Regions from separate parts of the Arthrobacter ginkgonis genome, predicted to be linked through region 1. Evidence: riboswitches for the same ligand, from Rfam matches in the RefSeq annotation. Region 1 holds a riboswitch; each other region holds the start of a gene.
The links. A riboswitch is a leader RNA that binds a small molecule or an ion and turns the genes downstream of it on or off. The one in region 1 is predicted to bind thiamine pyrophosphate.

Region 1 (7,663 bases):
GCTCCCGCCGTGTAACGGCGCTTGGCGGGCCGTCCGGTCCCCGCCTAGAATTGCCCTGTTTTGGTTCGTGGATTTCGGATTCGCGGGCGTCGGATTCGCGTGACGGAAGGCAGGTCCCGGATGGGTGCCGTTGCGTTCACGGATCGGATGCTGCGCGGCTGGGCCGCCGGCTTCGTGGCCACGCTCTTTGCGGCCATCGGACACTTCTCGGTTTCGGGCACGCTGCCCGGCTTCCCCGGAATGGTTCTGGCGTTCGCCGCATCAGGGTTCGTCTGCTCCCTCTTCGCCGGGCGGCGCATGGGCCCGGGACGGGTTGCCGCGGCGGTCCTGGCGAGCCAGGGCCCGTACCACCTCCTGTTCTCCACCCCGGCAGCGATGGCGATGGATGCCACCGCCCACGCACAGCACCAGATTGGGCAGCACCAGATTGGGCACCACGGGCACGGCCAGCCGGCCTTGCAGGTTGCCCTCGACGCGACATTCGACGCCGGGGCGGCCGGCGGCGCGGCGATGTGGTTGGCCCACCTCGCGGCCGCTGCCCTAACGGTCCTCGCGGTGAGCCGTGCCGAACGGTTCGTGTGGATGCTCGCCGGCCTCCTTGGAGCGCGGCTGGTCCGCCTGTTCCGTCTCCTGCTCCCGGTTGCGGCGCCGCCGCGGCCACGGCCCGACTCCCGGCGGGAGCCGGCAACCCTGCCCGGCCGCCCCGCAGCCCGTCCCATCGCCAGGCGGGGACCGCCGTCGTGCGCCGCGCCCCCGCGTCCCCGCGCATCGGCACCGGTACTGGCACCCGCCTAGCTTTTTGGCGTTTGGCGCCTGGTTTTTGGCGTCCGGCCTTGGCGTTCCGTCCCCCGCGTCCATCATGAGCCGCGGGACGGTCCTGCCCTGCTTCGACCGGCCTGTCTCCACCGGCCTGCCTCCACCTGCTTGGGGATCCGTGCGGCGCTTTCGTTTCCACTTCCCCCGATGGACGAAAGACCACCATGACCTCCAGTACTTCAGCGCGCCCCGAAACCGGGCGCGAGGCAACGCTGCCTCCCACCACGCCCACTACTGCCCCCGCGCCCGCCAGCCCAGCCTCCGCAACCGCCCCGTGGCTTGTGGCCCTCCTGCGCCGGCTGCACTTTTATGCGGGCATCCTCGTCGGCCCGTTCCTGCTGGTCGCCGCGGTCACCGGCGGCCTCTACGCCGCGGCACCACAAATCGAGGACCTGGTCTACGCCACCGAGCTGACCGGTTCGCCCGGGACGCCGCTGCCCCTGGAGCGGCAGATCCAGGCGGCACAGGAGTTCCGCGGCTCCGCCACGGCACCTGCCGCCGTCCGGCCCGGCACCGAGGGCGGAACCACCCGCGTTATGTTCGCCGACGAATCCCTCGGCGAATCGGAATCGCTGGCCGTCTTCGTCGACCCGGCGACCGCGAAGGTCAAGGGTGAACTGGTCGCCTACGGCACCAGCGGCTCCCTGCCGCTGCGCACCTGGGTCGACCAGATGCACCGCAGCCTGAACCTGGGCGACGCCGGCCGGCTCTACAGCGAACTCGCGGCCTCCTGGCTGTGGGTCGTCGCGCTCGGCGGCGTGGCCCTGTGGGTGGCGCAGCGCCCGTCCCGCGCCGCGAAGGCGGGCACCCCAACCCAGCGCGGGAACGCACCACGGAAGGGCAGCCGGGCCCGCCTGCTCGGCTGGCACAAGGTCTTGGGCCTGACGCTGGTTGTCGGGTTCCTGGGGCTCTCCGCCACCGGCCTGACCTGGTCGAAGTACGCCGGGGAGAACGTGTCCCAGCTGCGCGCCACGCTGGGCTGGGAAACGCCCTCGCTCTCCCGCGAGCTCGCAGCGGACCCATCCCACGCGCACATGGGCCATGAGGGCCACAGCGGGCACGTGATGGCGGAGCCGGCCGCCACCGTCCCGAACGGCGGGTTCGACGCCGCGCTGGCCGCGGCCCGCGGGGCCGGCATCGACGCCGCCAAGGTGGAGATCAGGCCCGGCGCGGCCGGCGGACAGGCCTGGTCCGTGGCCGAGATCGACCGGTCCTGGCCCACCCAGGTCGATGCCGTATCCCTGGATCCGCGGGACATGGCCGTGGTGGACAGCATCGACTTCAAGGACTTCTCCGTGCCCGCGAAGCTGTCCCGCTGGGGCATCGACGCGCACATGGGGACGCTCTTCGGCGTGGCGAACCAGGTGGTCCTCCTGGCGCTCGCCGCCGGGCTGGCCTGCATGGTGGTGTGGGGCTACATGATGTGGTGGAAGCGGCGCCCCAAGGCGGCCACGGGGCTGCGCTTCGGACCGCTGCCGCGACGCGGAGCCCTGCGCCAAAGTCCGTGGTGGGCCGTGCTGGCGGTTGCCGCCGTGGCGGTGCTCGTGGGGTTCTTTGTCCCGCTGCTGGGGATTTCGCTGGCGGGCTTCCTGCTGGTGGACCTCTTCCGGGCGGCCGCCGCCCGGCGCCGGGATACGGCTCCGGCCGGGTAGCTGGCCGGGTAGGGCGGTAGCGGACCGTCCGGAACCATAGTGCAAGAGCTGCTGGAATGGCTGATCCATTCCAGCAGCTCTTGCACTACCGTCGGCCCGACTCCGAACCTAGCTGTCCATGGCCCCGAAGCCGCCGACCGCCGTCGCGCCCTTGCCGCGTTCGGCGAGCGCCACGGGGTCAGACGGCGCGGATCGGCAAGTAGACGGAGCTGCCCATGCGGGCGAACTCCGCGGACTTGTCCGCCATCCCGGCCTCGATGGCCTCCAGGCTGTCCAGCCCGTTCTCCTGCGCGTAGGTCCGAACGTCGGCGGAGATCCGCATCGAGCAGAACTTCGGCCCGCACATCGAGCAGAAGTGCGCGGTCTTGGCCGGCTCCGCAGGCAGGGTCTCGTCGTGGTACTCGCGGGCGGTGTCCGGATCCAGCGACAATGCGAACTGGTCCCGCCAGCGGAACTCGAAGCGGGCTCGGCTGAGCGCGTCGTCGCGTTCCTGGGCCCTGGGGTGCTGCTTGGCCAGGTCCGCGGCGTGGGCGGCGATCTTGTAGGTGATCACCCCGACCTTCACGTCGTCGCGGTTGGGCAGGCCCAGGTGCTCCTTCGGGGTGACGTAGCAGAGCATGGCGGTGCCCGCCTGGGCGATCATCGCCGCGCCGATGGCGGAGGTGATGTGGTCGTAGGCCGGGGCGATGTCCGTGGCGAGCGGGCCAAGCGTGTAGAACGGGGCCTCCTCGCACAGTTCCTCCTCAAGCCGCACGTTCTCCACGATCTTGTGCATCGGCACGTGGCCGGGGCCCTCGATCATGACCTGCACGCCATGGGACTTGGCGATCTTCGTGAGCTCGCCAAGGGTGCGCAGCTCGGCGAACTGGGCCTCGTCGTTGGCGTCGGCGATCGACCCCGGACGCAGCCCGTCGCCGAGCGAGAAGGTGATGTCGTACTTCCGGAAGATCTGGCACAGCTCCACGAAGTGGGTGTAGAGGAAGCTCTCCTGGTGGTGGGCCAGGCACCAGGCCGCCATGATCGACCCGCCGCGCGAGACGATGCCCGTGACGCGCTTGGCCGTCAGCGGCACGTAGCGCAGCAGCACCCCGGCGTGCACGGTCATGTAGTCCACGCCCTGCTCCGCCTGCTCGATCACCGTGTCCCGGAAGATTTCCCAGGTGAGGCTGGCCGGATCGCCCTTGACCTTTTCGAGGGCCTGGTAGATGGGCACGGTGCCGACGGGGATCGGCGAGTTGCGCAGGATCCATTCGCGGGTCTCGTGGATGTTCCGGCCGGTGGAGAGATCCATCAGGGTGTCGGCGCCCCAGCGGGCGGCCCACACCATCTTCTCCACCTCCTCCTCGATCGAGGACGTGACGGCCGAGTTGCCGATGTTCGCGTTGATCTTCACCGCGAAGGCCTTGCCGATGACCATCGGCTCGGACTCGGGGTGCCGGTGGTTGGCCGGGATCACGGCCCGGCCGCGGGCGACCTCATCGCGGACCAGCTCCGGCGAGACGCCTTCGCGGGCGGCGACGTACGCCATTTCTGGGGTGATGATTCCGGCGCGCGCCCAGACCAGCTGGGTCGCGGCGCCGTCGATCGGTTCCGGGTGTTCCCACCCGTCACGCGTTTTCGCCAATCCCACCTCGACGTCGATGCGTGCCTGCGGATCCGTGTACGGGCCCGAGGTGTCGTAGAGGTCGAAGTGCTCTCCATTGCTGAGATTAACGCGCCGCACGGGGTAGCTCATGCCCGGGAAGCCGGGCACGTCCTCGTAGCGTTTGGTGCTGTCCTGGATGGGGCCAGTGGTGACAGCGGACATGGTTGTAGCGTCGCTTGTGCGCATTTTGATCTCTTCCTACGCCGGCATTATCCGGTCAGGTTCAACGGTCGACGGCCCTAGCCGTCCTCTCAGCTCGCTGGTGCGAGCTCCCGTGGAGGGTGTTTACAGCGCTGGAGCGTAGCACGCATCGCCCGCCGCTTTCGAACCGTGTCCACGGTCCGACAGCGGCGGGCGCGTCCGGGCGCGTGCTTTTCGGCGTTCGTGGCGGAGCGCTTTTCGGAGACCGGAGCGCTAGGTGCGCGCCACGGCCTGGCCGCGGTACTCCTCCTCGGTGACGTGCTCGCCCCATTCGGTCTCCGGCACCTCCGCGTCGCCGGTCCCCTCCCACATGGCCAGATGGCTCATGAAGTGGTCGGTGGCCGCGCCGTGCCAGTGCCACTCGCCCGGCGGGGTGTAGACGGTGTCCCCGGGCCTCATCACGACGACGTCGCCGCCGCGGGCCTGGACGAGTCCGGTCCCCTCGAGCACGTGCAGAGTCTGGCCCACGGCGTGGGTGTGCCAGGCGGTCCTGGCGCAGGGGGCGAAGCGGACCATGTTGACGCGCATACGCGAGGGCTCCGGCCGCGGAGCGGCGATGACGTCGAACCAGACGTCTCCGGTGAACAGTTCCGCCGGGCCCTTGGTGCTCGGCATCGTGGGTTGGATCTCCATGGGGTCTCCTGTCGGTCGGGAAAAGGGGCTGGGCCGGAAATGGCTAGCTGGCGCGCAGCCGGTCGAGGTCGGCGCGCAGGCTCTCCGGCTCGCGCGCCAGGGGCAGCGTGCCGGAGTCCTGGGCCGCGTCGACGGCGCCGGACACATCGGCCAGCACGTCGGCGAAGAGTCCGGCCCAGTCCCGCGGGGCGGGACCGGCCTCGGCGAACAGCTCGAACGTCTTGCCCGCGGCCGTTGCGGTGAGCAGGCTGCGGACCAGGACCTCGGCAACCTGGGCGCGGTCGACGGCGCCGGAGCGGCGGTCGCCCTGTGCGAGGACCAGGCGCCGGTCGCCGGGCCCTGCCGCGTCGAACCATCCCGGGCGGACGATCGTGTAGGGGTGGCCGCTGGCGCGCACGAGGCGCTCCGAGCGGCGCTTCCAGTCCAGCAGGTCCTGATAGGCGCCGTTGTCGTCGCGGGTCACGTTGATCGATGTCATGAGCGCGATGCGCAGCGCGCGCCCGTCCAGCGCACGCAGGACGTTGGCCACTCCCCCGTAGTCGACGCGTTCGTAGGCGCCGGCGTTGTGCGCGCCGTGGGTGAAGACGACGGCGCCGACGCCGTGCACCGCGCGGGCGAGCGTCTCCGGGTCCTCAAGGTCGCCGTGGACGATCTCGGTGCCCGGCAGGAGGCGTCCGGCCCGGCCGACGTCGCGGGCCAGGGCCCGAACGGCCAGGCCGTGGCGGGCCGCCGCAGCGACGACAAGCCGGCCGACGCTCCCGGTGGCGCCGATGACGAGGACGCCGCCGGGAACGGTGTCAGGGTGGTTCATGTGTGCTGCTCCATCAGAGGTGTCGGTCGTGCTCGGAGGTTCGGTCCGCGGTCCGGTCCGCCGGTTCGGTGCCGGCCGTCCAGCTGGCCAGGAGATTCAGCGCGTCCTGGGACGGGGACCCGGGTTCGGCGGTGTAGGTGATGACCACAAGGCCCGGATCCGCGGGCAGTTCCATGGCCTCGTAGTCCAGGTCGAGGTCGCCGACCAGCGGATGGTTCAGGCGCTTGCCTCCGGTCCGGTGGAAGCGCACGTTGTGCGCGGCCCACCGGGTGCGGAACAACTCGCTGCGGGTCGACAGCTCCCCGATCAGGTTGGACAGGCCCCGGTCGTAGGGCCGGCGGCCGGCCTCCGCCCGCAGGATCGCCACCGAATCCTCGATGACCCGGTCCCAGTCGCGGAAGAAGCGCTCGGCGCGGGGGTCGAGGAACGCGAACCGGGCGGAGTTCGGTGGCTGGACGGGGCTGTCGAAGATCTCGCCGTAGAGCGCCCGACCGAGCCGGTTCGCCGCCAGGATGTCCATGTTGCCGTTGCGCACGAAGGCCGGCGTGCCCATGGCGTCCAGCACGCGCTGGAGGGTGGGCCGCACCTTCTGCGGGGCCTGCCGGCGGCCTGCCGGGGTGGACGGAGCCGCCGCCCGGGCCAGGTCGAAGAGGTGGGCCCTTTCGGCCTCGTCCAGCTGCAACGCGCGCGCCAGCGCATCCAGAACGCTGTCCGAGACGCCCCTGAGGTTTCCGCGCTCAAGCCGGATGTAGTAGTCGATGCTCACCCCGGCGAGCATCGCGACCTCCTCCCGGCGCAGCCCGGGAACTCGCCGGTTTCCCCCGTAGGCGGGCAGCCCCGCCTGCTGCGGGGTGATCTTGGCCCGCCGGGTGGCCAGGAATTCGCGGATGTCGTTCCGATTGTCCATGCCTTCCACGCTAGAAGCCCGGGACGCGTTCCGGGAGGCCCTGCCAGTACCTGTAACGGCAGGACCTCCCGCCCGCGCCGGGACGCTGTTTCTCTGGAAAGGCAACCCGACCGGAGCCGCCCCGGGCCGGTACCGACGCACCCGAAGGACTACGAGTGAACAAGAGATCCACCCGCCGCAGCAATCCCACGGCGGTCCTGGCGATCATCCTGGTGAGCTATTTCATGATCGTGCTGGACACCTCGATCGTGATCACCGGCCTGCCCAAGATCCGCGACGAGCTGGGATTCACCGCAGCGGACCTGTCCTGGGTCCAGAACGCCTACGTGTTGGTGTTCGGCGGCCTGCTGCTGCTCGGAGCGCGCGCCGGGGACATCCTCGGGCGGCGGCGCGTGTTCGTCGCGGGCCTGGTGGTCTTCGGCCTCGCCTCGCTCGCGATCGGGGCCGCGCCCTCCGCGGCGTGGCTGCTGGCCGCCCGCGCGGTGCAGGGCGTGGGCGCCGCGGTGCTCGCACCCTCGAGCCTGGCGCTGCTGACCGCCGGCTTCCCCGAGGGGCGCGAGCGAACCCGGGCCCTGGCCGCGTACGGTGCGACCGCTGGCATCGGGGCCAGCGTCGGGCTGGTGCTGGGAGGCCTGCTGGCGGACTGGCTCTCCTGGCGGGTGGGGTTCCTGATCAACGCACCCATCGCCGTCGTGATGGTCTTTGCCGCCCTGCGGCAACTGCCCGAGACCGAACGCCGCGCCGGGCGCTTCGACCTCGCCGGGGCGGCCTGTTCGACGCTGGGCATGGGTTCCCTGGTCTACGGCATCGTCCATGTGGCCGACGCCGGGTGGGGCGACCCCGCCACCCTCGGCGCGCTTGCCGCCGGGGTGGTGCTGATGGGCGGCCTGGTGCTCAACGAGGCCCGGGCCCGGCAGCCGATCATGCCGCTGGGCCTGTTTGCCAGCCGGGAACGCTCGGGCGCCTACCTAGCCCGGCTGCTCTTCGTCGGCGCGATG
Region 2 (7,663 bases), on a different contig from region 1:
CCCGCCTGATCGCCCGCGTCTTCGCCCCGAAAACCGGCCGCTAGCCCGGCCGCCCGGACGCCCACGGCGCCGGGCACCACAGAATTCACCTGAAAAGGAACACCATGTCCAAGCGCATCGACGTCACAGACCTCAACGTCTACTACGGCAATTTCCTGGCCGTGGAGGGCGTCAACATCAGCATCGAGCCCAAGTCCGTGACGGCCTTCATCGGCCCGTCCGGCTGCGGCAAGTCCACCTTCCTGCGCACGCTGAACCGCATGCACGAGGTCATCCCGGGCGCCCGCGTGGAGGGCAAGGTCATGCTCGACGGCGACAACCTCTACGGCAGCGGCGTCGACCCGGTGACCGTGCGCAGCCACATCGGCATGGTCTTCCAGCGCCCGAACCCGTTCCCGACCATGTCCATCCGCGACAACGTGCTGGCCGGGATCAAGCTCAACAACAAGCGCATCTCCAAGGCCGACGCCGACGACCTCGTGGAATCCTCGCTGCAGGGCGCCAACCTCTGGAACGAGGTCAAGGACCGCCTCGACAAGCCCGGCTCCGGTCTCTCCGGCGGCCAGCAGCAGCGCCTGTGCATCGCCCGCACGATCGCCGTCAAGCCCGAGGTGATCCTGATGGACGAGCCCTGCTCCGCGCTGGACCCGATCTCCACGCTGGCGATCGAGGACCTGATCAACGAGCTGAAGAACGACTACACGGTGGTCATCGTCACGCACAACATGCAGCAGGCCGCCCGCGTGTCCGACAAGACCGCATTCTTCAACATCGCCGGCACCGGCAAGCCGGGCAAGCTGATCGAGTACGAAGACACGGCGATCATCTTCAGCAACCCCTCCGTGAAGGCCACGGAGGACTACGTTTCCGGCCGCTTCGGATAGGCCGGGTTAGGTGTTCCCGCCACGGCGGGAACGGCCCTGGAGGGGGATCTTCAGGGGATCTTGAGGGGGATCGCGGCGGCGGTCGGCACCACGGTGCCGGCCGCCGCCGTCCCGTTTAAGGGCCTGCCCCGCAAGCGTGGGGCGGCCGGGTTCCCTTCGTGGCGACGGAGTCGACGCGAGAGGGCCTGCCCCGCAAGCGTGGGGCGGCCGGGTTCCCTTCGTGGCGACGGAGTCGACGCGAGAGGGCCTGCCCCGCGCGCTTACCCGCCCAGCAGAGGGGACAGCGCCAGGAACAGCATCCCGCCCAGCACCACGCACGTGACGGGCGCGGCGAACCAGTAGGAGAGCACGCGCAGCACGTTGCGCCACATCACGGATTCGAAGCGCTGGTTGGCCCCGGCCCCCACGATCGCACTGGTGACCGCCTGCGTGGTGGACAGCGGCAGGTGCATCACCATGGCGCCGAAGAACAGCATCGAGGCGGAGACGCTCTGCGCCGTGGCTCCGCGCAGCGCATCAATGGTCACCAGCCGGTAGGCGAGGGTGTGGGAGATCCGCCAGCCGCCGAAGAGCGCCCCCGCGGCCAGGAAGAAGCCGCCGGTCAGCTGCGCGGCCAGCGGATAGGTGCCCGGCTGCACGACGTTCCCGGCCACCAGCGCCAGGGTCAGCAGCGCCCCCGTGCGCTGGCCGTCCTGCAGTCCGTGGCCGAGCGAAACCGCGCACGCGCTGATGGACTGGGCGGCCCTGCCCCAGGTGTTGACGTCGTCGGAGCTGGAATGGCGGGCCAGCCACGTGGCCGGGGCCACCAGTGCGAAGGACAGCCCATAGGCGACCAGTGGGGTGAGCAGCAGGGGCGCCACCACCCCCAGCAGCAGCATGCGCAGCGCGTCGTGGACTCCGTCCCCGCCCAGCAGCGCCGAAGCGCCGCTGGCGCCGGCCAGCGCGGAGATCACCGCGTGCGTGGAGGAGACCGGGATGCCCCGCCACCAGCAGAACAGTCCCCATCCGCCGGCCGCGACCAGTCCGGCGAGCAGGATCGCCAGCCCCAGCGAGTGGGCGGGAACGTTGAGTTCGACGGCGGAAACCAGGTAGGCGCCGAACGCCTGGCTGAGCATGGTGCCGACGAACGCGAAGAACGCGGCGACGACGACGGCGATGGTCGGGGTGAGCGAACGGGTCCTGACGGCGGCGGCCACCGAGTTGGACACGTCGCGGAAGCCGTTCAGGAACGCATAGGCACACGTCGCGACGAGGACCAGGCCCAGCAGGAGTTGTTCCATCCGGGCGTGCTCAGGATTCCTTGACCAGGATCCGGCCCAAGTGGTCCGCGACCGCGCGCAGGGTGTGGACCGCGGCGAGCAGCTGGTCGGCCACGTAGCGGTGCTTGACGATCAGGGAGGCCTTCTGCAGGTCGGAGAGCTCGGCGACCCAGACGCGGTGGGTGCGGCTGGCCCGCTTGGACAGGCGCACCATTTCCAGCCAGGTGTCCTCGAGGTCGTCGAGGTTGTTCAGCTGGCCGATCGCGGCGGAGGCAAGTTCGGCCTGGCGCCCGATCATCTCCAGCTGTTCCGCAGCGCGCCGGGAAAGCCGGCCAGCTCCGGTGTGCACGAGCAGGTCGCCGGCCCCACTGAGCTGCTCCACGGCCTCGTGCAGCAACCGGGAGAAGGTGTAGAGGTCCTCGCGCGGGAGGGGGTTCACGTAGCTGGTGCGCAGATGGGTGAGCACGGCGTAGTGCCGGTCGGTGGCGCGGGCCTCGGTGGAGTTGAGGCCGGCGGCCAGCCCTTCCTGTTCGTTGTCGGCGGCCCCGAGCATCTGGGAGAGGATCTGCACGCCGTCCAGGACCTCGGAGGAGAGGTCGCGAAGCAGTTCCAGGCCGCGGTATTCCGCAGGGAACAGGCTGAATTTCACGTGGTTTACCGCCGCGGATTCAAAGGGGGAAACGGACGTGAACAAGTTTACGCATGCTATCCGCGGCCACAGACCACGGGCCACCTGCCGGGGGCCGGAAGCGATGAACGTCGCACGGGTGCGGGATCCGGGGGCGTCGGCGTCTTTGTTGAAGCCCTCTGCGCTGGGCCCAATTGCTCCGGCCCATCGTTCCGGCCCGTTTCGCCGGTCGGTGGCCTAGGTGTACTGATTGGGGCCGTTTCTCAAGCTTATGGTGCCGAACCGGGAGCGCCTCTCGGCGGCAGGCCGCTCGTAGCGGCTGAAAGATGGAGCCCGGGGCTGCCGCGATCCGGCACCGCCAATAGTTTTCTTCCCACCGGGCCTTTCTGTCAATACGCCCCCACCCGGTCGCGGCCATCCATGGTGCCGGAAAACCCGCAGTGACTACAATCGCCGTAGGCCCGCCGGCAATTTAAGCCGGCACCGCCCACACCGCTGCACATACCGGCAGATCGAGGGGGAGCCATGCCGAACGTTTCCCGCCCGGACAGTCCCGGCCCGGAGGTTTCCCGTCCGGACGAGGAAGACCTGCAGGCCGGCCGGCGCGTCCGCGCGCTGGTTCCACGCAGGAACCACGCGCGCTTCGAGCTGCCGGAGCGGGACCCCGTGGAGATCCTGGCCGGGCAGCACACCACCCGCGAGCCGGACCTGGTCCCGGTCCGGATCGGGCGCATGCTGCAATCGCCCTTCGCCTACTACCGGGGCGCCGCGGCCGTGATGGCACACGACCTGGCCCGCGACACCGCCACCGGCTACCGCGTGATCGCCTGCGGCGACGCGCACCTGGCGAACTTCGGGCTCTATGCCTCGCCGGAACGGCGGCTGGTCTTCGACCTGAACGACTTCGATGAGGCCTACCCCGGCGCCTGGGAGATGGACGTGAAGCGGCTGGCGGCCAGCCTGTGGCTGAATGGCCGCGCCAACGGCCATCCGGAAGCGCGCTGCAGGGACGCTGCCGCTGCCTCCGTGCGTTCCTACCGCACCACGGTGCACCGCCTGTACGACATGTCCGTCCTGGAACGCTACTACTACCAAGTGGAGGCGGAGGCGCTGCCGAAAATGGCCCACCAGGCGGCCCGCAAGGCCCGCCAGAGCACCTCCGAACGCGTGATGGAGAAGCTGACCACCGTGACGGAGAACGGCATCCAGCGCATCGCCGAGCAGCCTCCCTTGGTCCGCCGGCCCGCCAACCCCGACTGGGACCGCCTCTCCGGCCTCTTCGAGGAGTACCGCAGGACCCTGCGCACCGATACTGCCCTCCTGCTCAGCCAATACAGCATGGTGGACTGCGCCTCGCGCGTGGTCGGCGTGGGCAGCGTCGGCACCCGCTGTTTCCTGTTCATGCTCCGCGGCCCCTCCGGGGACCTCCTGTTCATGCAGTCCAAGGAAGCGGGGCGTTCGGTCCTGGAGACCCACGGGAAAGTCACGGACGCGCCGAACGCCGTCACCCAGCAGCTGATCCTCCACGGCCACGGCTTCCGCGTGGTGGCGGCGCAACGGATCCTGCAGGCCCAGTCGGATCCCATGCTCGGCTGGGTCCGCGGCGTGAAGGGGGAGGACGGCATCGTTCGCGACCACTACCTGCGCCAGTACCGCGACCTGAAGGGTTCGCTGGACCTCGCCCAACTGTCCCCGTCCGCGGCGGAGACCTACGGCGAATTGTGCGGGGAACTCCTGGCCCGGGCGCATTGCCAGAGCCCTGGCAGCCGCTTCCTTTCCGGATACCTCGGCAACGGCGACAGCTTCGACGTCGCCGTCACCACCTGGGCGGGCCGGTACGCGGACCAGACGGAAGCCGACCACGCCGCCCTGGAGGAAGCCGTCCGCGTCGGGCGGCTAGAGGCCCTGCGGGACGTGTAACGCGCAGCGAGGGTGGGGAGGAGTCGTGGACGCTAGATCAGCTCGCCGCGACGCCAGGCCCGCGCGGAAGCCTCCAGGTCCTCGGCGGTCTTGACCAGTTGGCGTGCGCTGCGGGTCAGCTTGGTCGCGTGCGGTTCGTTGGCCTGTTCGGCGGCGTCCGCGTGGTGCGTCTGGCCCAGCGCAACGACGCGGCAGTACGCGGCGGAACGTTCCAGCGCGACGTCGAACTCGCCGTCGAACGCGCCGGAGAGGATCGAATCCGCCATCGAACGCAGCTCATCCGCCCCGGGCGGCTCGGCGACGCCGGCGACCACGTGCTGGACCTGCGCGACGTACCGGCCCTCGCGGAAGTAGGCCGCCATGCGTTCGGGGTTCTGCACCGTGGCGGCGCGCAGCGCGTACAGCCGCCACAGGGCACCGGGCAGGGACCGGGGCGGGCTCTCCGCCCACAGTTCGGCGATCGCCTCCAAGCCTTCCTTGTCCGCCAGTTTCACCAGCCGTCGGGTGACCGCCGGATCGGTGCTCGCGCGCCCCTGATGCACCAGGGCCGCGGCGGCCAGGTGGGCGGCCTCGGACACGCGGGCCGGATCGGCCCCGCCCACGAACGGTTCGAAGTCGACCGGCGCGAACGGGACGGGCTTGTGCGGGCGCGGGGCCGAGGCTCCGGACCCGCTGGCTGGGACTGCGCTCATGCGACAAGAGGATACTCCGGTGCCGCGGGCGTGGCGCCGGGAGGGCGTGTCCGCGGCGAGTGCACGAGGCAACGCCGGGAGATCCGCTAGCATTGTTGAAGGCCTTTACGGTCTGGCGGGCCTCTAGCTCAGTTGGTAGAGCATCGGACTTTTAATCCGCGGGTCGCGGGTTCGATCCCCGCGGGGCCCACCGCCGAATCCCCGTCCTCCCCGCGGAGGCGGGGATTCCTTTTTGCCGGCCCCTTTGCCGGGGCCTCTCTGCCCGGGCGCTTCGGCTGCGCGCCGGCCTTCCTTCGTTGCGTCAGATTCCCGGTGCGTCAGAGCCCCGTTGCGTCACAGTCCGCCTTCCGCCCGCTGCGGCAGGCGGCGGCCACGCGGGCCGGTGTAGGGTCGTGGCTGAACACGGGAGTCCGGTGAGCCGGGCTGAGAGGAAACTTCTCAAGTTTCGACCGTTGAACCTGATCTGGATCATGCCAGCGCAGGGAGTCAACATCGAATCCTGTGCCCTGTTTCTCACAACAGAAGGGCGCGAAAATGCATCCGAATTACCCCACTGAAGTCACCGACCCTGCCTTGGCGCCTGCCGCCGCCGGCAGCCCCACCCTGAGTCACGACAACTTCGGCATTGGTGCCAGGGTCACCCTGGCCGTGATGAGTGCCGACTACGCCGAGGTCATCCTCGGGTCGCTGCAGAAGGCCGATGCCACCGGGCTGGAGGTTCAGACGGGCGACGTGAGCACCTTCGTGGCCGGCCGGGAGCCGGACCTGCTGCGGTACCTGAGCCAGCTCATTTCGGCGGCCGGCCGCGGCGGTGCCCACGTTGTTGCCACCGTGCACCTCTCCCGCGGCTGCCCCGGCGAAGTGCAATGCGAACTTCCCGGCGGAGCCGGCCCGCTGCGCAGCGAGATCGTCGAACTGGAGGAGACCGGGGTGCAGGCGGCAGCGGAGTGGGCCCTGTACCCGCTGGAGGACACCGGCCGCGACGGCGTGGACCCGGACCACATGCGGGACATCTACGCCGCCGTCGACTACGCCAAGGCCAAGGGCACGTTCGTGAAGTCGGAACATTTTGTCACCCGCCTGGAGGGCGACATCGCCCGCATCCTCGAGACAGTGGCTGCCGGCTGGGTCCTGGTCGGCCGCACCGTCCAGCACGTGACCACCCACCTCACGCTCTCCATCAACAGCCCCTCGGCCCGCTAAGCCTCCACCTACTTCAAGGGTTACTTCCATGACTTCTCACAGCACGCTGACCCCTGCCCGCAAACGCCCCGCCTTAGCGCTCAAGGACCTGGTCCTCATGGTGGTGCTGGGGGTGGTATTCGGCTTCCTCTACTGGGTCCTGGTCCAGGCCTGGACCGGCCTGTCCATCCTCATGGGCCCGGCCGGAGACCTGGCCCAGCACTTCCTGATCGGCGGCTGGCTCCTGGTGGCGCCGATCGCCGTGGCCATCATCCGCCGGCCCTTCGTCGGGATCATCGCCGAGGTGCTGGCATCGGTCATCGAAGTGGTGTTCCTTGGCTCCGCCGTGGGCCCGATCCTCTTCGTCTCCGCCGCGATCCAGGGCCTGGGCAGCGAGATCCCGTTCGCGCTGCGCGGCTACCGCTCCTTCGGCTGGGGCACCTTCGCCCTCTCGGGCCTGCTCGGGGCAGGACTGGTGTTCCTCTTCTCCGCTTTCCGCTTCGGCTGGTACGGCCAGGAGCTGTTCGTCCTGCGCTTGGTCCTGCAACTGGCCTCCGGGCTCATCCTGGGCGGCCTGCTGGCAAAAACCATCGTCGGGGCCCTGGCGAAGACCGGAGTGGTCGACAACTTCGCGATCGGCCGCGACCGGATCAGCCCCGACCCGATCAGCAAGGTCTAGCCTGATGGCCGCTGCCCACCCCGGGACCGTCGAACCCAAGCCCGGCGCCGCTGCCCGGAGCCGAACGGCTGCCCGGCAGGCCCCGTCCACGGTTCCGGCCGTGGAGCTGAACGATGTCTCGGTGGAATTTCCCCGCCGGACGGGGCCGGTGCTGCGCAAGGTGGACCTTCGGCTGGAACCGGGTGAGCAGCTGATGGTTTTCGGCCCCTCCGGCGCCGGAAAATCCACCCTGCTGCAGTTGGTCAACGGGGTCATCCCGCACGCCGTGGCGGTGCAGCTGTCCGGGTCGGTGCGGGTGCGGGGAACGGACACCCTGGACACCGACGTGGCGGAACTGTCCCGCAGCGTCGGCGTCCTGGCCCAGGACCCTTCCTCCGCCGTCTGCCTGCCGGATGTGGAACAGGAACTGGCACTTCCGC
Region 3 (7,663 bases), on a different contig from region 1:
TCCACCGGGATTTCCCGCTCGCGCTCCAACAGGCGCAGCGCGCTCATGTCGATATCCATATCAGGCCTCCTCCGCCTCGTCGTCGATGTCCAGTGTTTCCGGTTCCGGCTCGCCGGGGCGGGAGAATTCGACCTCCACGCTGCCGCGCCGGATGCGGTCGAAGCCCACTTCCGTGGGTTCGCCCTGCTTGGGCTTCATGCCCTTCTTGACCGGCAGGTCCGGAACCACCACGATGCCGTCTTCGGTCACCGCGGTCAGCCGGCCGGTGATGTTGTCTTCCTGGATGAGGTTCACCTTGACCAGCCGGCCGACGTTGCGGCGCCAGTGCCGCGGTTCGGTCAGCGGGCGGCCGACGCCGGGCGAGGAGACCTCGAGGTCGTAGGGAGCGCCCGTGTCCCCCGGGACCTGGTCCATGGCCTCGGAGAGGGCGCGCGAGACCTCAGCGATTTGATCCAGGTCGACACTGCCGGTGCCTTCGAGCAGGTCCACGATGACGTGCACGGTCCGATGCTGCCCGGCAACCCGTACCTCGACGTCCTCGAGGTACAGCTCGTGGGAGGCAACGGTGGGTTCCAGATACTTCTTGAGGCGTTCGGCCTCGGGCTGGGTGTCTACCGGTTTGGCGGACATGTATTCCTCCCACGTGATGATGTTGTGCCTCCAAGAGTAACGAAGATCCGCGCGGTTGGTCGCTGCGGCCCTGCGCCCGGGGACAGCGTGGGATGATCTAAGGCGATGTCACTTCCCCCGGTTCCCCCGCATTCCCGCGCCTCCGCACGGCCCGGGCGTCCCCGGCGTGCCGGGCGGGCGGCCGCCCGGGCCGGAGGACTGCTGCTGGTGGCCGCCGTCGTCGTCGGCCTGGGCACCACGGTGGGCCCCGGCCTCCCCGGAAATCCCGGCGATTCCGCGCCGTCCGCCGCCGCCGGAAGTTCCGCGGAAACCCTCGGGACCCAGCTGGCCTCGCTGCTGGAGGAAGCCACCGAACTGGCAGCCGGGCCGGCACCGGCCACCCCTTCCGCGGGCGCGGAAACCGACCCGGAGACGGCGCCCGCGCACTGGCCCACGGAGGAACTGGCTGCCGCACGGAAGGTCTTGGCCGCGCATGTCGACTTGCTCACACCCGGCGCCGCGGCCTCCAGCGGGTCCACGCCCGGCGCCTCCCCGTCCGGCGCAACCACGCCTGAGGCAACGCCGCCTGAATCAAACCCGTCCGGCGACCCCACGTCCGGGTCCGATGCCGGAACCGGTCCGGCCGCCTTCGCCGAGCGGCTGGCCCAATCAGCGAACGGCCTGCTCACGGCGTCGTTGGGCGCCCCGGAGCAGTTGTCCCGGTCGCTGCTGCTGGCCGGAACGGAACAGGCACTGGCCGCCCGCGACGTCGCCCGGGCCGAGGGCGGCAAGGCCGCGGTGGAGGCACTGCCGGAGGTTCCGCTGGATGCCGACGCGGCTTGGAAGGCCTTCGACGCCGAGAACGGCACGGGGCCCGGCTCGGCCCCACCCACGGACGGAACGGGGTCTTCGCAGGAAACGATGCCGCCGGACGGAACCACGGCCGGAGCGGGGGCAACCGAGGCCACGTGCCAGGCCCAGGCCGCGCTCGCGGGCGCCACGGATGCGGCGTTCCGGCTCGCCTACGCCTACCAGGTGGCGGGGGCGCGGACCCAGGGGGACGCCGCGGAAGGGGCCTGGGAGGCCGCCGCCGACCGCGAGCAGTTGGGCTGGCGGCTCCAATCCCGCCTCCCGGAGGAGTGCGTGCCGCTGCGGGCGGCCGCGTACCGGCTGCCCTCCGGCTTCGCGAAGGACCCCGTGGGCGCCGCGGCCACCGGGGAGGAACAGCTCTCTGCCCTGCTGCGCGACGCGGCCGGTGCCGCCGTGGGCACCCTGCGCGCGGCCCTGGCGGCCGAGTCCTGGTCCGCGGCACTCGCCACCCCCTGATCCCCCACGACGGATTGCCACGGGCCTGCCCGGCCCGCAGGCTGGCTCAGTACACGGGCTTTTTGGGCTCGACCTGTTCGATCCAGCCCAGGATGCCGCCGGTGAGATGCCGCGCGTGGGTGTAGCCGCGGTCCAGGAGGTGGCCGAGCACCTCCCCCGAGCGCACTCCCGACTTGCAGTGGAGCACCAGGGGACGGTCCCGCGGCAGGTCGACCTCCCCGGCGAGCACCAGCCCGCGCGGGGCCAGCTCGGCACCATCGATGGACACGATCCGTGCCTCGCCGGGTTCGCGCACGTCGACCAGCACGAAATCCTCCCGGCCCGCCGCCCGCTCGCGCAGCATGGCCTCCAGTTCGGGCGGGGACACCGTGGGCAGGGTGCGTTCCCGGTCCGCCGGGACCCCGCAGAAGGCCGGATAGTCCTCCAGCAGCCTGGCCGGCTGGACAGTGTCCGGGTCCGGGCGGAGGCGGAGCTCCCGCCAGTTCATGCCCAACGCGTCCAGGACCAGCAGCCGGCCCAGCAGCGGCTGCCCGATCCCGGTGACCAGTTTGATCGCCTCGGCCGCCATCACCGACCCGATCTGGCCGCACAGCACGCCGAACACACCGCCCTCGGCGCAGGAGGGCACCGTCCCGGCCTGCGGCGCTTCCGGATACAGGTCCCGGTAGGTGGGCCCGCGGCCGTTCCAGAACACGCTGACCTGGCCGTCGAAGCGCAGGATCGAGCCCCAGACGTACGGCTTGCCCAGGATCGCCGCCGCGTCATTGACCAGGTAGCGGGTGGCGAAGTTGTCCGTGCCGTCGATGAGCAGGTCGTAGCCGGAGAAGATCTCCAGCGCATTGGTTGAGTCCAGCCGCACCTGGTGCAGTTCGACTGCCACATGCGGGTTAAGCCCGGCGATGGAGTCCCGGGCCGATTCCGCCTTCGGGCGGCCGACGTCCGCAACCCCGTGGATCACTTGGCGCTGGAGGTTGGAATCGTCCACGGCGTCGTCCTCGACGATGCCCAGAGTCCCGATGCCGGCGGCCGCCAGGTAGAGCAGCACCGGGGAGCCCAGGCCGCCGGCCCCGATCACCAGCACGCGTGCGTTCTTCAGTCGGCGCTGCCCCTCCAGGCCCACTTCCGGGATGATCAGGTGGCGCGAGTAGCGCCGCAGCTCCTCCGGGGTCAGTTCCGGGCCCGGGGAAACCAGCGGCGGCAGTGCGGGGGTGGAAACAGCCATGATCGCTCCTAACCGCACACCGGCTGGAGGGCGGCCCGGCCCTCCAGCGTGGAGGAGGCCACCGCCAGCGGACGCTTCGGGATGCGCCCGGCGGCCCGGCCCAGCCGTCCGGCCTCGACCGCGTGCCGGAATGCCCGCGCCATCAGCACCGGGTCCTGGGCGCGGGTGACCGCGCTGGCCAGCAGCACCGCGTCGCAGCCGAGCTCCATCGCCAGCGCCGCGTCCGAGGGCGTGCCGACGCCGGCGTCGAGCACCACCGGCACCGTGGCCCGGGCGGCGATCAGCTCGATGTTGTGCGGATTCAGCACCCCCAGCCCGCTGCCGATCGGCGCGCCCAACGGCATCACGGCCACGCAGCCGACGTCCTCGAGCCGCTGCGCGGTCACGGGGTCGTCGTTGGTGTAGGCGAAGACCTTGAACCCGCCCGCCGCCAGGCGCTCGGCTGCGTCCAGCAGCTCCACCGCATCGGGCAGCAGCGTCTCCTCGTCGGCGACGACCTCCAGCTTCACCCAGTCCGTTTCCAGCGCCTCGCGGGCCAGTTCGGCGGTGAGCATGGCCTCGCGGGCGGTGTGGCAGCCGGCGGTGTTCGGCAGGACCCGGATCCCGCGGCGCTGCAGCATCGCGTAGATGGATTCGCCCTCCCCGGGGGTGTGCCGGCGCAAGGCGACCGTGGTCAGTTCCGTGCCGGAGGCCAGCAGGGCCTCCTCCAGCACGGCCTGGCTTGGCGCCCCGCCGGTGCCCATGACCAGGCGCGAGCCCAGTTCGATGCCGTCGATGACCAGGGTTCCCATCCCGCTAGCCACTCCGCCGTTAACCACCTTGCCGTTAACCACCCTGGACCGCCGTGAGCAGTTCGATCGCGTCGCCAGCGCGGACGGTTGTTTCAGCCCAGCGCCGGCGCGGCAGGACCTCCTGGTTGAGTGCGACGGCGACACCCAGCCGCCCGCCGTCGACGGGGGCGCCGTCCGCGCCGAGCTCGCGGCCGGTCCGCGCCTGGACCAGCTTCAGGATGCTGCCGGGCAGTTCCCCGATCGCCTCGCCGTTGAGCGTCGCCGGCGCGGGGCCGGGCTGTGGTGCCGGTGTTGTCATGAGAACCTCCAGGGGTCAAAGGGTGCGGGGTCAAAGGGAACGAGATCAGAGGGAGCGGGGCCGGCTGCGTGCCCGGGTGGAGCCGGGACGCCAACAAGTGCGGCAACGGCGGCGGCCGCCGCCGCGCTGAGCAGGACCCCGTGCCGGTGGAAGCCGACGGCGACCACCAGCCCGGGCGCGGCCCGGCCCAGCAGCGGCAGATTGTCGGGGGTGCCCGGCCGCGCCCTGGCGATGGTTTCGGCCAGGTCCAGTTCGCCCAGGGCGGGCATCAGCCGCAGCGCGTCGCGCAGCAGGCGGTGGACTCCCCCGGCACCGACACCGGCCCGGCCGTCCTCCCGTTCGGTCGCCCCCACCACCACTTCCCCGTCGGCGCGGGGCACGATGTAGACGGACTGGCCCCCGACCAGGCCGCGGACCACGTTCCCCGAGGGCAGCGGGCCACCCGGGACGGTGCGCAGGCGCAGCACGTCGCCGTACACCGGGCGCACCGGCAGGCGCAGCGGAGCGGGCAGGCCCTCCAGCGCTAGCCCCTCCCGCACCGGCCCCTCCCCCGTGCCTCCGGCCCGGACCATGCCGCCACCGGTGGCCAACACGACCTCGTCGCAGTCCAGCCGCCCGCCGTCGTATTCCACGAACGGGCCGGCGCCTGCGCCGCAGCGCACCGCCCGGGCCGCGACGAGACGCGCGTTCGGCAGCGCCTCCAGCGCGGCGACCAGGGCGGCGGCGGTGCGGCGCGGATCGGTCTGGTGGTCGCCAACGGCACGGAAGGCGCCGGCCAGGCGCGGTGTCAGCAGGGGCTCGGCGGCACGGGCCTCGCGCGTGGTGATTTCCTCGACCGCCAGCCCCAGCGCGGCCTGCGCGGCCCGCAGGTCCGCCAGCGTGGCCCGGTCCCCGGAATCGGCGGCAACCACCAGCGTCCCGCCGGGCCGGAAGCCCGTGGACAGCCCGGAGGCCGCCTCCAGCTGCGCGGCCCAGGACGGCCACTTCGCCGCCGCGGGCAGCGAAAGGCCCAGCAAGTCCCGCTCCTGGTAGTGGAATTCGGTCACGCCCGCGAGCATCCCTGCCGCGGCGGCGGTGGCCCCGCCGGCCGGAGCCGGGTCAACGACAACGGTCTCGACCCCGGAACGGGCCAGTTCCCAAGCGGCCGAGAGCCCGATGATCCCGGCCCCGACAACGACGCAACGCAATGGATGTACCTTCCCTCCGCCGGCATGACCCGGATCAGGTTCTACGGTCGGCATCCGGGCCGGCGAATGCCGGCCATGCCCTCTCAGCCCGTCTGCGGGCTCCCGTGGTTCCCCCATTCTAGGCACACCTTCGGGGGCGTGCGTGCCGGGGCACTGCCAGGTCGAATCCTGCGCGGCGTAGTCCTACGCGGCGGGCATCCACTGCATGGCGACGTCGAACCCCAACCGCACGATCAGGGCGGCGACCACCACCAGGAACACGATGCGGATGAACCGGGCGCCGCGGCCGATCGCCGTGCGGGCGCCAATGTAGCCGCCGACCATGTTGGCCATTCCCAGCAGCAGGCCGAGGCCCCAAAGCAGGTGCCCGCTGGGCAGGAAGAACACCAGCGCACCGAAGTTGGTGGCCATGTTGACGATCTTCGCCTTGGCGCTGGCGGCCAGGAAGTTGTAGCCGAGGACCACCACCATGGCGATGATCAGGAACGATCCGGTGCCCGGGCCGATCAGCCCGTCGTAGAACCCGATCGCCAGGCCGATCGTCCCGGCCAGGACATAGTGCCGGCGCCCCTGGTGGCGCAGCCTGGTCAGCTCGCCGGCGGTGGGCCGGAAGGCGGTGAACAGCGCGACCGCGACCAGGGCGGCCAGGATGACCGGCTTGAACACCGCGGACGGCAGCAGGGTGGCCACGATCGCGCCGGCGAAGCTTCCGGCCAGCGCGATCGCCGCCATGGGGAGCGCCGTCTTCAGGTCCGGACTGGCGCGCCGGTAATAGGTCACGGCGCTGGTGGTGGTTCCGAAGATCGACCCCATCTTGTTGGTCGCCAGCGCCTGGACCGGGGCGATGCCCGGGACCAGCAGCAGGGCAGGGAGCTGAATGAGCCCGCCGCCACCGACGACGGCGTCGACCCACCCTGCGGCCAGCCCCGCCGCCAGCACCAAGAGAATGGTTCCGGCCTGGAGGTTCTCCAGGCCGGAACCGTTCAGCAGTTCGGTCACGGGCGCGGCAGGTCCCAGCCCCGAACCTTGGCCACGAGGGTGTCCACGACGTCGGCAACCGCCACGTTTTCGGCCGTACCGGTGGCGCGGTCCTTGACCTCGACCAGGCCCTCGGCCAGGCCGCGGCCGACGACGGCGATGGTCGGCACGCCGATCAGTTCGGCGTCGCCGAACTTCACGCCGGCGGAGACCTTGGGGCGGTCGTCGAAGATGACCTCCATGCCGCGGGCCTCGAGCCCGGCCGCGATCCGCTCGGCCTCGGCGAACAGTTCCTCGCCCTTGCCGGTGACCATCAGGTGCACGTCGGCCGGGGCCACGTTGCGCGGCCAGACCAGGCCGCGGTCGTCGTGGTTGGACTCGGCCAAGGCGGCGACCGCACGCGTGACGCCGACGCCGTAGGAGCCCATGGTGACCGTGACCAGCTTGCCGTTCTGGTCCAGGACCTTCAGTTCCAGCGCCTCCGCGTACTTGCGGCCGAGCTGGAAGATGTGGCCCATCTCGATGCCGCGGGCGGTTTCCAGCGGGCCGGAGCCGTCCGGGGCCTCGTCGCCGGCACGAACCTCGACGGCCTCGATGGTGCCGTCCCAAGTGAAATCGCGGCCGGCGACCAGGCCAAAGACGTGTTTGCCGTGCTCGTTGGCTCCGGTGACCCAGGCGGTGCCCACGACCACGCGCGGATCCACCAGGAAGGTGATCCCGCTGGCGGACTTTTCGCCCAGCGTCGCGGCGTCCAGGCCGAGGGCCGGACCGATGTAGCCCTTGACCAGGGCCGGAACCTTCTTGATGTCCTCGTCGTTGGCGGCCTCGATGCCGAGCTCGCCGGCGATGGGCAGGTGGGCGCCGATGTTGGCTTCGATGCGCTTGAGGTCCACGGCGCGGTCGCCGGGCACGCCGATGACGACGAGCTGGCGCTCGCCGGTGGGCAGCGTCACGGCCAGCACCACGTTCTTCAGGGTGTCGGCGGCGGCCCACTCGCGGTCCTCGCGCGGGGCGATCTCATTGGCGCAGGCAACCAGCGAATCGATGGTCGGGGTGTCCGGGGTGTCCTTGACCTCGAAGGCCGGGGCGTCCGCGTAGTCGATGTCGGCCGGAACCACGGTGGTCACGGCCTCGACGTTTGCCGCATAGCCTCCGGCCGAGCGCACGAAGGTGTCCTCGCCAACCTCGGTCGGGTGCAGGAACTCCTCCGACTTGGAGCCGCCCATGGCGCCGGCGGTCGCGTGCACCGGGA
Region 4 (7,663 bases), on a different contig from region 1:
GAACCGATCCACCTGGGCCTGTGGCACGGCTTCACCCCGGCGCTGGGGCTGAGCGTGCTGGCCATGGCCGCCGGTGCGGCCCTGTTCGCGCTGCGCACCCCGGTCGCAAGCCTCCAGGACGTGGTGTATCCGGCCCTGGATGCGGAGCGGACCTACCGCAACATCATCGGCGGCACCGACAACGTCGCGGTCTGGGTCACCGGCCGCACCCAGCGCGGTTCGCTGGTGTTCTACCTGGGCGTGATCCTCACCGTGGCGCTGGTGGTGCCGGCGTTCGCCGCGATCCGCTTCGACACCCCCGTGCCGACCTCGCTGATCTGGTTCGACACTCCCGCGCAGCTGGTGGTCGGGGTCTGCATGGCGGTCGGGGCGATCGCCGCGGTGCGGGCCAACCGCCGCTTCCTGGCCGTGCTGATGGTCTCCGTCACCGGGTACGGCATGGCCCTGATCTTCGCGCTGCAGGGAGCGCCGGACCTGGCGCTGACCCAGCTGCTGGTGGAAACCATCGTGCTGGTCGCGTTCGTGCTGGCGCTGCGCACGCTGCCCGTGGAATTGTGGACCACCAACCCGTCCGGGCACAGGTTCCTGCGCGCGCTGCTGGGCGTCGCCTTCGCCGCGGCCATGATCTACATCGCCGCGACCGCCATGGCCTCGCGCACCGCGGCCCCCATTTCGCTGGACTTCCCCGAGCTGGCCTACTACGGGGGCGCGGGCAAGAACATCGTCAACGTGACCCTCGTGGACCTGCGCGCCTGGGACACGTTCGGGGAGATCACCGTGCTCGCCGCCGCCGCCACCGGCGTCGCCAGCCTGATCTTCGTGCGCGGCCGCGGCGACAAGCGCCGGACCACCGCGGACATCGCCAGCGGCAGCATCGACCGCGGCTCCGAGTCGATCCACGCCCCCCGCCGCGACGCCGCCGCGCTGCGCGTGGCCCGCAGCTTCGCGCTCTCCCAGCGCGAGGCCTGGCTGGTGGCCGGGCGGACGCTGGCCCCGGAACGGCGCTCGATCATCATCGAGGTGGTCACCCGGCTGATCTTCCACACCCTGCTGCTGTTCTCCATCTACCTGCTGCTGGCCGGGCACAACAGCCCCGGCGGCGGATTCGCCGGCGGCCTGCTCGCGGGCCTGGCCATGACCATCCGCTACCTGGCCGGCGGGCGCTTCGAGCTGGCCGAGGCCACCCCGGTCAGCCCCGGCACCCTGCTGGGGCTGGGGCTGGCGATCGCCGGGTTCACCGCCATGCTGCCCCTGGCGTTCGGCGGCCAGATCTTCCAGTCAGCGGTGTTCGAGTTCTCGCTGCCGCTGTTCGGGGACCACAAGTTCGTCACCTCCACGTTCTTCGACATCGGCGTGTACCTGGTGGTGGTCGGCCTGGTCGCCGACGTGCTGCGCAGCCTGGGCGCGGAGATCGACGAACGCACCGAGGGGCGCAGCCCCACCGCGCCGCACGCGGAACCCGAGGACGAGGAACTGGAGGCGGCCCGGTGACCGTGAACGTGACCCTGCTGGCGGTGATGGGCGTCCTGTTCGCCACCGGCATCTACCTGCTGCTCGAGCGCAGCCTGACCCGGGTGCTGCTGGGCATCGTGCTGATCGGCAACGGGGCCAACCTGCTGATCCTGGCCACCGGCGGCATTCCCGGCCTGGCCCCCCTTTACGTGGCGGGCACCCCCGCCGAGGACTACAGCGATCCGCTGCCGCAGGCGCTGATCCTCACCGCGATCGTCATCACCTTCGCGGTCACCGCGCTCCTGCTGGCCATCATCTACCGCTCCTGGGTGATCGCGCGCCGTGACGAGGTCGTCGACGACGTCGAGGACCGCCGCGTCGCGGCCCAGCCCAGCTTCGACCCCGAGGAGGACACCGAGATCCCGCTCGAAACCACCGAATTCGACCCCACGGAACTCCCGTCCGCAGCGGACGACGCCGGCACGCTCGCCGGCGAGGCCGGCACCGGAGGGCAGCGATGAGCGCCCCGCTGGCCGCCGTCTCCTTCGCCCCCCTTGCCGTCGCCCTGCCGCTGCTCGGCGCCGCGCTGGCCTTCGTGCTGCGCCGGCACACCGGCGCCCAGCGCGCGGTCACCATCTCCACGCTGGTGCTGACGCTGGCGCTGGAGACGTGGATGCTGGTGGGCGCCTGGCGCCACGGGGCCCAGGCCGTGCTGCTCGGAGGCTGGGCGCCCCCGTGGGGCATCTCCATGGTCGTGGACGAGTTCTCCTCGCTCATGCTGGTGGTCTCCACCTGCGTGAGCCTGGCCGTGCTCCTCTACGCCACCGGCCAGGGCATGGCCGACGGGGACGAGGACGGCCCGATCTCCGTGTTCCACCCGACCTACCTGATCCTGGTCGCCGGCGTCTCCAACGCCTTCCTCGCCGGGGACCTGTTCAACCTCTACGTCGGCTTCGAGATCCTGCTGACCGCCTCCTACGTGCTGCTGACCCTCGGCGGCACCACGGCGCGCATCCGCGCGGCGGTGACGTACGTCGTCGTCTCCGTGGTCTCCTCGGTGCTGTTCCTCCTGGCGATCGCCATGATCTACGCGGCCACCGGAACGGTGAACATGGCGGACCTGGCGATCAAGCTCGGACAGATCGACTACGGAACGCAGGTGGTGCTGCACCTGATGCTGTTCGTGGCCTTCGGCATCAAGGCCGCCGTCTTCCCGCTCTCCTTCTGGCTGCCCGACTCCTACCCGACCGCGCCGGCCCCGGTGACCGCGGTGTTCGCCGGCCTGCTCACCAAGGTGGGCGTCTACGCGATGGTGCGCACCGAGACGCTGCTCTTCCCGGGGGACCGGATCAACACCCTGCTGATGGTGGTGGCGCTGCTGACCATGCTGGTGGGGATCCTCGGCGCGATCGCGCAGGCGGACATCAAGCGTATGCTCTCCTTCACCCTCACCAGCCACATCGGCTTCATGGTCTTCGGGCTCGCGGTCGGGAACGTGGTGGGGCTGGCCGCGGCGGTGTACTACGTGGTGCACCACATCATCGTGCAGACCTCCCTGTTCCTGGTCACGGGCCTGATCGAGCGCCGCGGCGGCACCTCCAACGTGGACCGGCTGGGCTCGCTGGCCCGGCTGTCCCCGGTGCTGGCGGTGCTCTTCTTCCTCCCCGCGATGAACCTGGCCGGCATCCCGCCCTTCTCCGGGTTCCTCGGCAAGCTGGGGCTGATCCAGGGCGGCGTGGAACTGGACACCCCGCTGGGCTGGGTGCTGGTGGGCGGCTCCGTGGCCACCTCGCTGCTCACGCTGCTGGCGGTGGCGCGCGTCTGGAACCGGGCGTTCTGGCGCAAGGCCGAGGACGCGGAGAACCCCGACCCGCTGCTGCTGGTCACGGCCGCCGACGGGTCCCCGATCACCACCTACCGCTCCGTGGCCAACTCCGGTAGCCGCTTCAGCGGCCGCGGGGACACCGCCCTGCTGCCCCGCGGCATGGTCGGGCCCACCGCCGGCCTGGTGGCCCTGGGCGTTGCCCTGACGGTGTTCGCCGGCCCCCTGTTCCAGCTCAGCGAGCAGGCCGCGAGCCAGATGCTCGAGCGCACCCCGTACATCGAGGCCGTCTTCGGCGCCGAGGCGACCTACGAGCCCGGGAGCCTGAAGTGATCCGGCGCGGAGGCCGGCCCGGCGCGGGCGCCGCGCAGCAGGGGCCGCGTCTGACCTTCTGGATCGAACTGCCGCTGCTGGTGTGGATGGCCCTGGTCTGGGGGGCGCTGTGGCAGGACTTCTCCGCCGGCAACCTGGTGTTCGGCTTCCTGATCGCCCTGGTGGTCGTCAACGTGTTCCGGCTGCCGCCGGTGGAACTGAGCGGACGCTTCAACGTCTGGCGGGCCTTCGTGTTCGCGCTGGGGTTCCTCTGGGACGTGGTGCTGGCCAGCTTCCAGGTCTTCGCCCTGGCCGTGTTCCGCGGACCGCGCGTGCGCAGCGCCGTGGTCGGCGTGCGCCTGCGGACCCGTGACGACCTCATGGTCACCGCCGTTGGCCATGCGCTGACCCTGGTGCCGGGCTCGTTCGTGGTGGAGGTGGACCGCGTCAGCTCCACGCTGTACCTGCACGTGCTCAACGTGAACACGCACGCCGAGGTGGAAAAGGTCCACAGCCACATCCTGGACATCGAGGCGCGGCTGATTCGCATCATGGGCACGCGCGAGGAGGTGGCCAGGATCGATGCCGAACGGGCAGGCCAGGCCTCCCCGCCGCCGCAGAACCACGATTTCACCCCGCCCGGCGGGATCACCGCAGGGGAGGAGGCGCCATGATGATCGCCGTCGCTTGGATCTGCGGGGTGCTGCTCTCGGTCGCCGCCGCGCTGGCCATCGTCCGGATCGCGCGCGGACCGTCCATCCTTGAGCGCGTGCTGGCGCTGGACGTGCTGCTGATGATCGTCGCCGCCGCGCTGTGCGTGGACATGGCGGTGAACAAGCACACGAACAACCTGGTGTTCGTGGTGGCCGCCTGCGTGATCGGCTTCATCGGCTCGGTGACGGTTTCCCGCTACGTGACCGACCGGAGGAACTCATGAGCGGCGCCCTGGACACCGTGCTCGAGGCCGTGGCGGGCGTGTTCCTGGTGGTGGGCTGCCTGATGTCGGTGGCCGCCGGCATCGGCATGCTGCGCTTCCCGGACCTGCTCTCCCGCATGCATGCGGCCACGAAGCCGCAGGTGCTGGGCCTGGTCCTGCTGCTGTCCGCGGTGGCGATCGAATTGCGCAGCTGGGCGCTGGTGCCGGTGCTGCTGCTGGCCTGGCTGCTGCAGCTGCTGACCGCACCGGTCAGCGCCCACATGGTGGGCCGGGCCGGCTACCGCACCAAGCACCTGAAGAAGGAGACGCTGCTCGTCGACGAACTGGACCAGGTCGTGGCCCGGGCGGCGCTGCAGGACGGGGCCGGAGCGGAGGGCCACGGACGCGAATCCTCCGGCCGCGAACCCGCCGGGCACGACGCCGGCCTGGACGCCGCGGGCCCTGACGGCGGTGCCGCCGCCGGTCCGGCCGGCACCTAGCCGGCCGGAGGGCGGAGGGCTAGGACTCGTCCGCGTCCTGGCCGAGGCGGGAGATCGCGAACCGGGTGCCGTGGCCGGTGAGGACCTCGATGGCGGCCCCCACGGCCGCGGAAACCATGGCGAAGGCCAGCACCTGGCGCAGCGAGGACTTCACGTTGGCCTCGGTGTCGCCTGGCCGCGGCGGCCTGGCGCCGGTGACCTTGGTCCAGACCAGTTCGACCACCTTGGCGCCGGCAAACCCGGCGGCGAGGGTCACAAAGGGTCCGGCCAGCTTGAGCAGTGTCTTCATCAACGGTTCTCCCAACTAGACGATGCCCAACCAGACAAAGGGCGGTACGGCCACAGCATAGCGTGGCTGTACTATGGCATGACTGAAACAAACGACAGGGGAGCGCCTGCGCCCGGCCCGTACGGCCGTGCAGCCAGGGCGCTGAGAGTGCGGATCGCCGCAGACCCTCGAACCTGCTCCGGCTAGTACCGGCGAAGGGAGTCGAGATCTCAGGGTGCAGCGGCACATGCCGCCGAATCCCTCCCCTCCTTGCCCTCAAGGAGGAATACATCATGGCCCACCCGGTCAACACCGTCCCCGCCGCACGCCGTTCCTGGCGCGTCGTCGACATCGTCGTCGCCGCCGTGATCGCGGTCGCCTCCGGCGTCATCTTCTGGGGCTGGAACCTTGCCTACGCCGGCATCGGCGGACTGTTCCTGTTCTTCCCGCCCGCATCCTCCGTGGTCACCGGCATGTGGCTGTTCCCCGCGGTCCTGGGCGCCCTGATCATCCGCAAGCCGGGAGCCGCCCTGTTCTGCGAACTCGTCGCCGCCGTCGTCTCCGCGTTCCTGGGTTCCCAGTTCGGCCTGACGGTCCTGGCTTCCGGCCTGATCCAGGGCCTGGGAGCGGAACTGGTCTTCGCGCTGTTCCTCTACCGGCGCTGGGACCTGGTTACCGCCCTGCTCGCCGGCGCCGGCGCCGGCCTGTTCGGTGGCATCAACGACGCCTTCATCTTCAACTGGTTCCCCGAATACACCACCGCCATGAAGATCGTGTACGTCGCCGGCACCACCCTCTCCGGCGTCGTCATCGCCGGCCTGCTGTCCTGGCTCGCCACGCGCGCCCTGGCCCGCACCGGCGCGCTGTCCGCGCTCGCCTCGCGCAAGGCCGCGCAGGAACCGGTGTTCGGCTAGGCCATGTCCGCAGACACCGGAACGACGGCGGCCGCCTCCGCGCCCGGCGGGGCCGGCGCCCGGCCGGAAGCCGTGGTGCCGGCCGCGGTGTCCGCGCGCGGGTGGGGCTGGCGCCACGCAGGCCGCTCCGCCCCCGCCATTAGGGGCCTGGACCTGGAGATCGCCCCCGGGGAGCGGGTCCTGCTGGTGGGCCCGTCCGGGGCCGGCAAATCCACCCTGCTGCACGCCCTGGCGGGAGTGCTGCACCACGACGAGGAGGCCGAGGACTTCGGCGACCTGCTCGTCGACGGCCGCCCGGCCGAGGCCTCGCGCGGGCGGGCCGGACTGGTCCAGCAGGACCCGGAAACCCAGGTGGTCCTTGCCCGCGTGGGGGACGACGTGGCGTTCGGGGCGGAGAACCTGGCCGTCCCGCGCGCGGAAATCTGGGACCGCGTGGCCGCGGCCTTGGATGCCGTGGGGCTGGACGTGCCGTTGGACCACCCGACGGCGCACCTGTCCGGAGGGCAGAAGCAGCGCCTGGCGCTGGCGGGGATCCTGGCCATGCGGCCGGGACTGGTGTTGCTGGATGAACCCACCGCCAACCTGGATCCCGCCGGCGTGCTGGAAGTCCGCGACGCCGTGATCGCCGCGGTGGCCGCCACCGGGGCGACCCTGGTGGTCGTCGAGCACCGCCTGGCCGCCTGGGCCGGGCACATGGACCGCGTGGTGGTGCTCGAACCCGGGGGAGGGGTGTCCCACAGCGGGACCCCCGAGGAACTGTTCGCCGAGGGCCCTGTCCGCACCGAACTGATCGAGGCCGGGGTGTGGGTGCCCGGGCACGTGCCGGTCGTCGAACGGGCGGCAGGCCGGCCGGACGCCACGCCGGGACCGGTCCTGCTTGCCGCCGCCGGCCTGGCGGTTTCCCGCGAAGCGTCCCGCCGCCGCCGGTCCCCAAAGGGTCGGCGCGCGGTGCTCTCCGGCGTGGACCTGGACCTGCGCGCCGGCGAGGCGGTCGGCATCACCGGCCCCAACGGGGCCGGCAAATCCACGCTGGCGCTGACGCTGGCCGGGCTGTTGGAACCGGCCGGCGGGCAGGTCCGTGCCGCGCCGGACCTCGCCGGCGGGCTGTCCCCGGACCCCTTCCGCTGGAAGGCCGGCGACCTGGTCAGCCGCATCGGCACCGTGTTCCAGGAACCGGAGCACCAGTTCGTGGCCTCCACCGTGCGTGAAGAGCTGGCCTTCGGACCGCGCCACGCGCGCCACCCGGGCACCGGGCGCCCGCTCTTCACCCCCGAGGAGGTGGAGCGGCGCGTGGACGAGCTGCTGGGCCGGCTCCGGCTGGGGCACCTGGCCGACGCCAACCCCTTCACCCTGTCCGGGGGAGAGAAACGCCGGCTCTCGGTCGCGACGGTGCTGGCCGCCGGCCCCAACGTGCTGGTGCTGGACGAGCCCACCTTCGGCCAGGACGCCAACACCTGGCGCGAACTGGCGCTGCTGCTG

Region 2: another riboswitch for thiamine pyrophosphate. It lies ahead of ABD912_RS01615 (YkoF family thiamine/hydroxymethylpyrimidine-binding protein); the one in region 1 lies ahead of thiC (phosphomethylpyrimidine synthase ThiC).
Region 3: another riboswitch for thiamine pyrophosphate. It lies ahead of thiO (glycine oxidase ThiO); the one in region 1 lies ahead of thiC (phosphomethylpyrimidine synthase ThiC).
Region 4: another riboswitch for thiamine pyrophosphate. It lies ahead of ABD912_RS06340 (ECF transporter S component); the one in region 1 lies ahead of thiC (phosphomethylpyrimidine synthase ThiC).

Annotation. Positions count from the first base shown of each region.
Region 1 is NZ_BAABEO010000035.1:15,177-22,839, reverse strand. Features, by position in the region: gene ABD912_RS22385 (hypothetical protein) at 121-795, shown strand; gene ABD912_RS22380 (PepSY-associated TM helix domain-containing protein) at 981-2,468, shown strand; gene thiC (phosphomethylpyrimidine synthase ThiC) at 2,647-4,275, opposite strand; TPP riboswitch at 4,291-4,399, opposite strand; gene ABD912_RS22370 ((R)-mandelonitrile lyase) at 4,528-4,947, opposite strand; gene ABD912_RS22365 (SDR family oxidoreductase) at 4,991-5,758, opposite strand; gene ABD912_RS22360 (helix-turn-helix transcriptional regulator) at 5,772-6,665, opposite strand; gene ABD912_RS22355 (MFS transporter) at 6,821-7,663, shown strand, end outside.
Region 2 is NZ_BAABEO010000006.1:17,206-24,868, forward strand. Features, by position in the region: gene pstA (phosphate ABC transporter permease PstA) at 1-44, shown strand, start outside; gene pstB (phosphate ABC transporter ATP-binding protein PstB) at 105-884, shown strand; gene ABD912_RS01590 (inorganic phosphate transporter) at 1,145-2,164, opposite strand; gene ABD912_RS01595 (hypothetical protein) at 2,175-2,792, opposite strand; gene ABD912_RS01600 (DUF2252 domain-containing protein) at 3,297-4,691, shown strand; gene ABD912_RS01605 (hypothetical protein) at 4,724-5,383, opposite strand; tRNA gene ABD912_RS01610 (tRNA-Lys) at 5,501-5,573, shown strand; TPP riboswitch at 5,776-5,885, shown strand; gene ABD912_RS01615 (YkoF family thiamine/hydroxymethylpyrimidine-binding protein) at 5,918-6,586, shown strand; gene ABD912_RS01620 (ECF transporter S component) at 6,615-7,244, shown strand; gene ABD912_RS01625 (ABC transporter ATP-binding protein) at 7,249-7,663, shown strand, end outside.
Region 3 is NZ_BAABEO010000023.1:250,081-257,743, reverse strand. Features, by position in the region: gene nusA (transcription termination factor NusA) at 1-59, opposite strand, end outside; gene rimP (ribosome maturation factor RimP) at 61-630, opposite strand; gene ABD912_RS17355 (hypothetical protein) at 736-1,935, shown strand; gene moeB (molybdopterin-synthase adenylyltransferase MoeB) at 1,982-3,157, opposite strand; gene ABD912_RS17345 (thiazole synthase) at 3,166-3,948, opposite strand; gene thiS (sulfur carrier protein ThiS) at 3,983-4,246, opposite strand; gene thiO (glycine oxidase ThiO) at 4,243-5,433, opposite strand; TPP riboswitch at 5,427-5,549, opposite strand; gene ABD912_RS17330 (sulfite exporter TauE/SafE family protein) at 5,617-6,432, opposite strand; gene ABD912_RS17325 (proline--tRNA ligase) at 6,429-7,663, opposite strand, start outside.
Region 4 is NZ_BAABEO010000008.1:812,972-820,634, reverse strand. Features, by position in the region: gene ABD912_RS06375 (Na+/H+ antiporter subunit A) at 1-1,491, shown strand, start outside; gene ABD912_RS06370 (Na(+)/H(+) antiporter subunit C) at 1,488-1,973, shown strand; gene ABD912_RS06365 (Na+/H+ antiporter subunit D) at 1,970-3,607, shown strand; gene ABD912_RS06360 (Na+/H+ antiporter subunit E) at 3,604-4,260, shown strand; gene ABD912_RS06355 (monovalent cation/H+ antiporter complex subunit F) at 4,257-4,523, shown strand; gene mnhG (monovalent cation/H(+) antiporter subunit G) at 4,520-5,002, shown strand; gene ABD912_RS06345 (DUF4235 domain-containing protein) at 5,022-5,291, opposite strand; TPP riboswitch at 5,378-5,508, shown strand; gene ABD912_RS06340 (ECF transporter S component) at 5,564-6,184, shown strand; gene ABD912_RS23535 (ATP-binding cassette domain-containing protein) at 6,188-7,663, shown strand, end outside.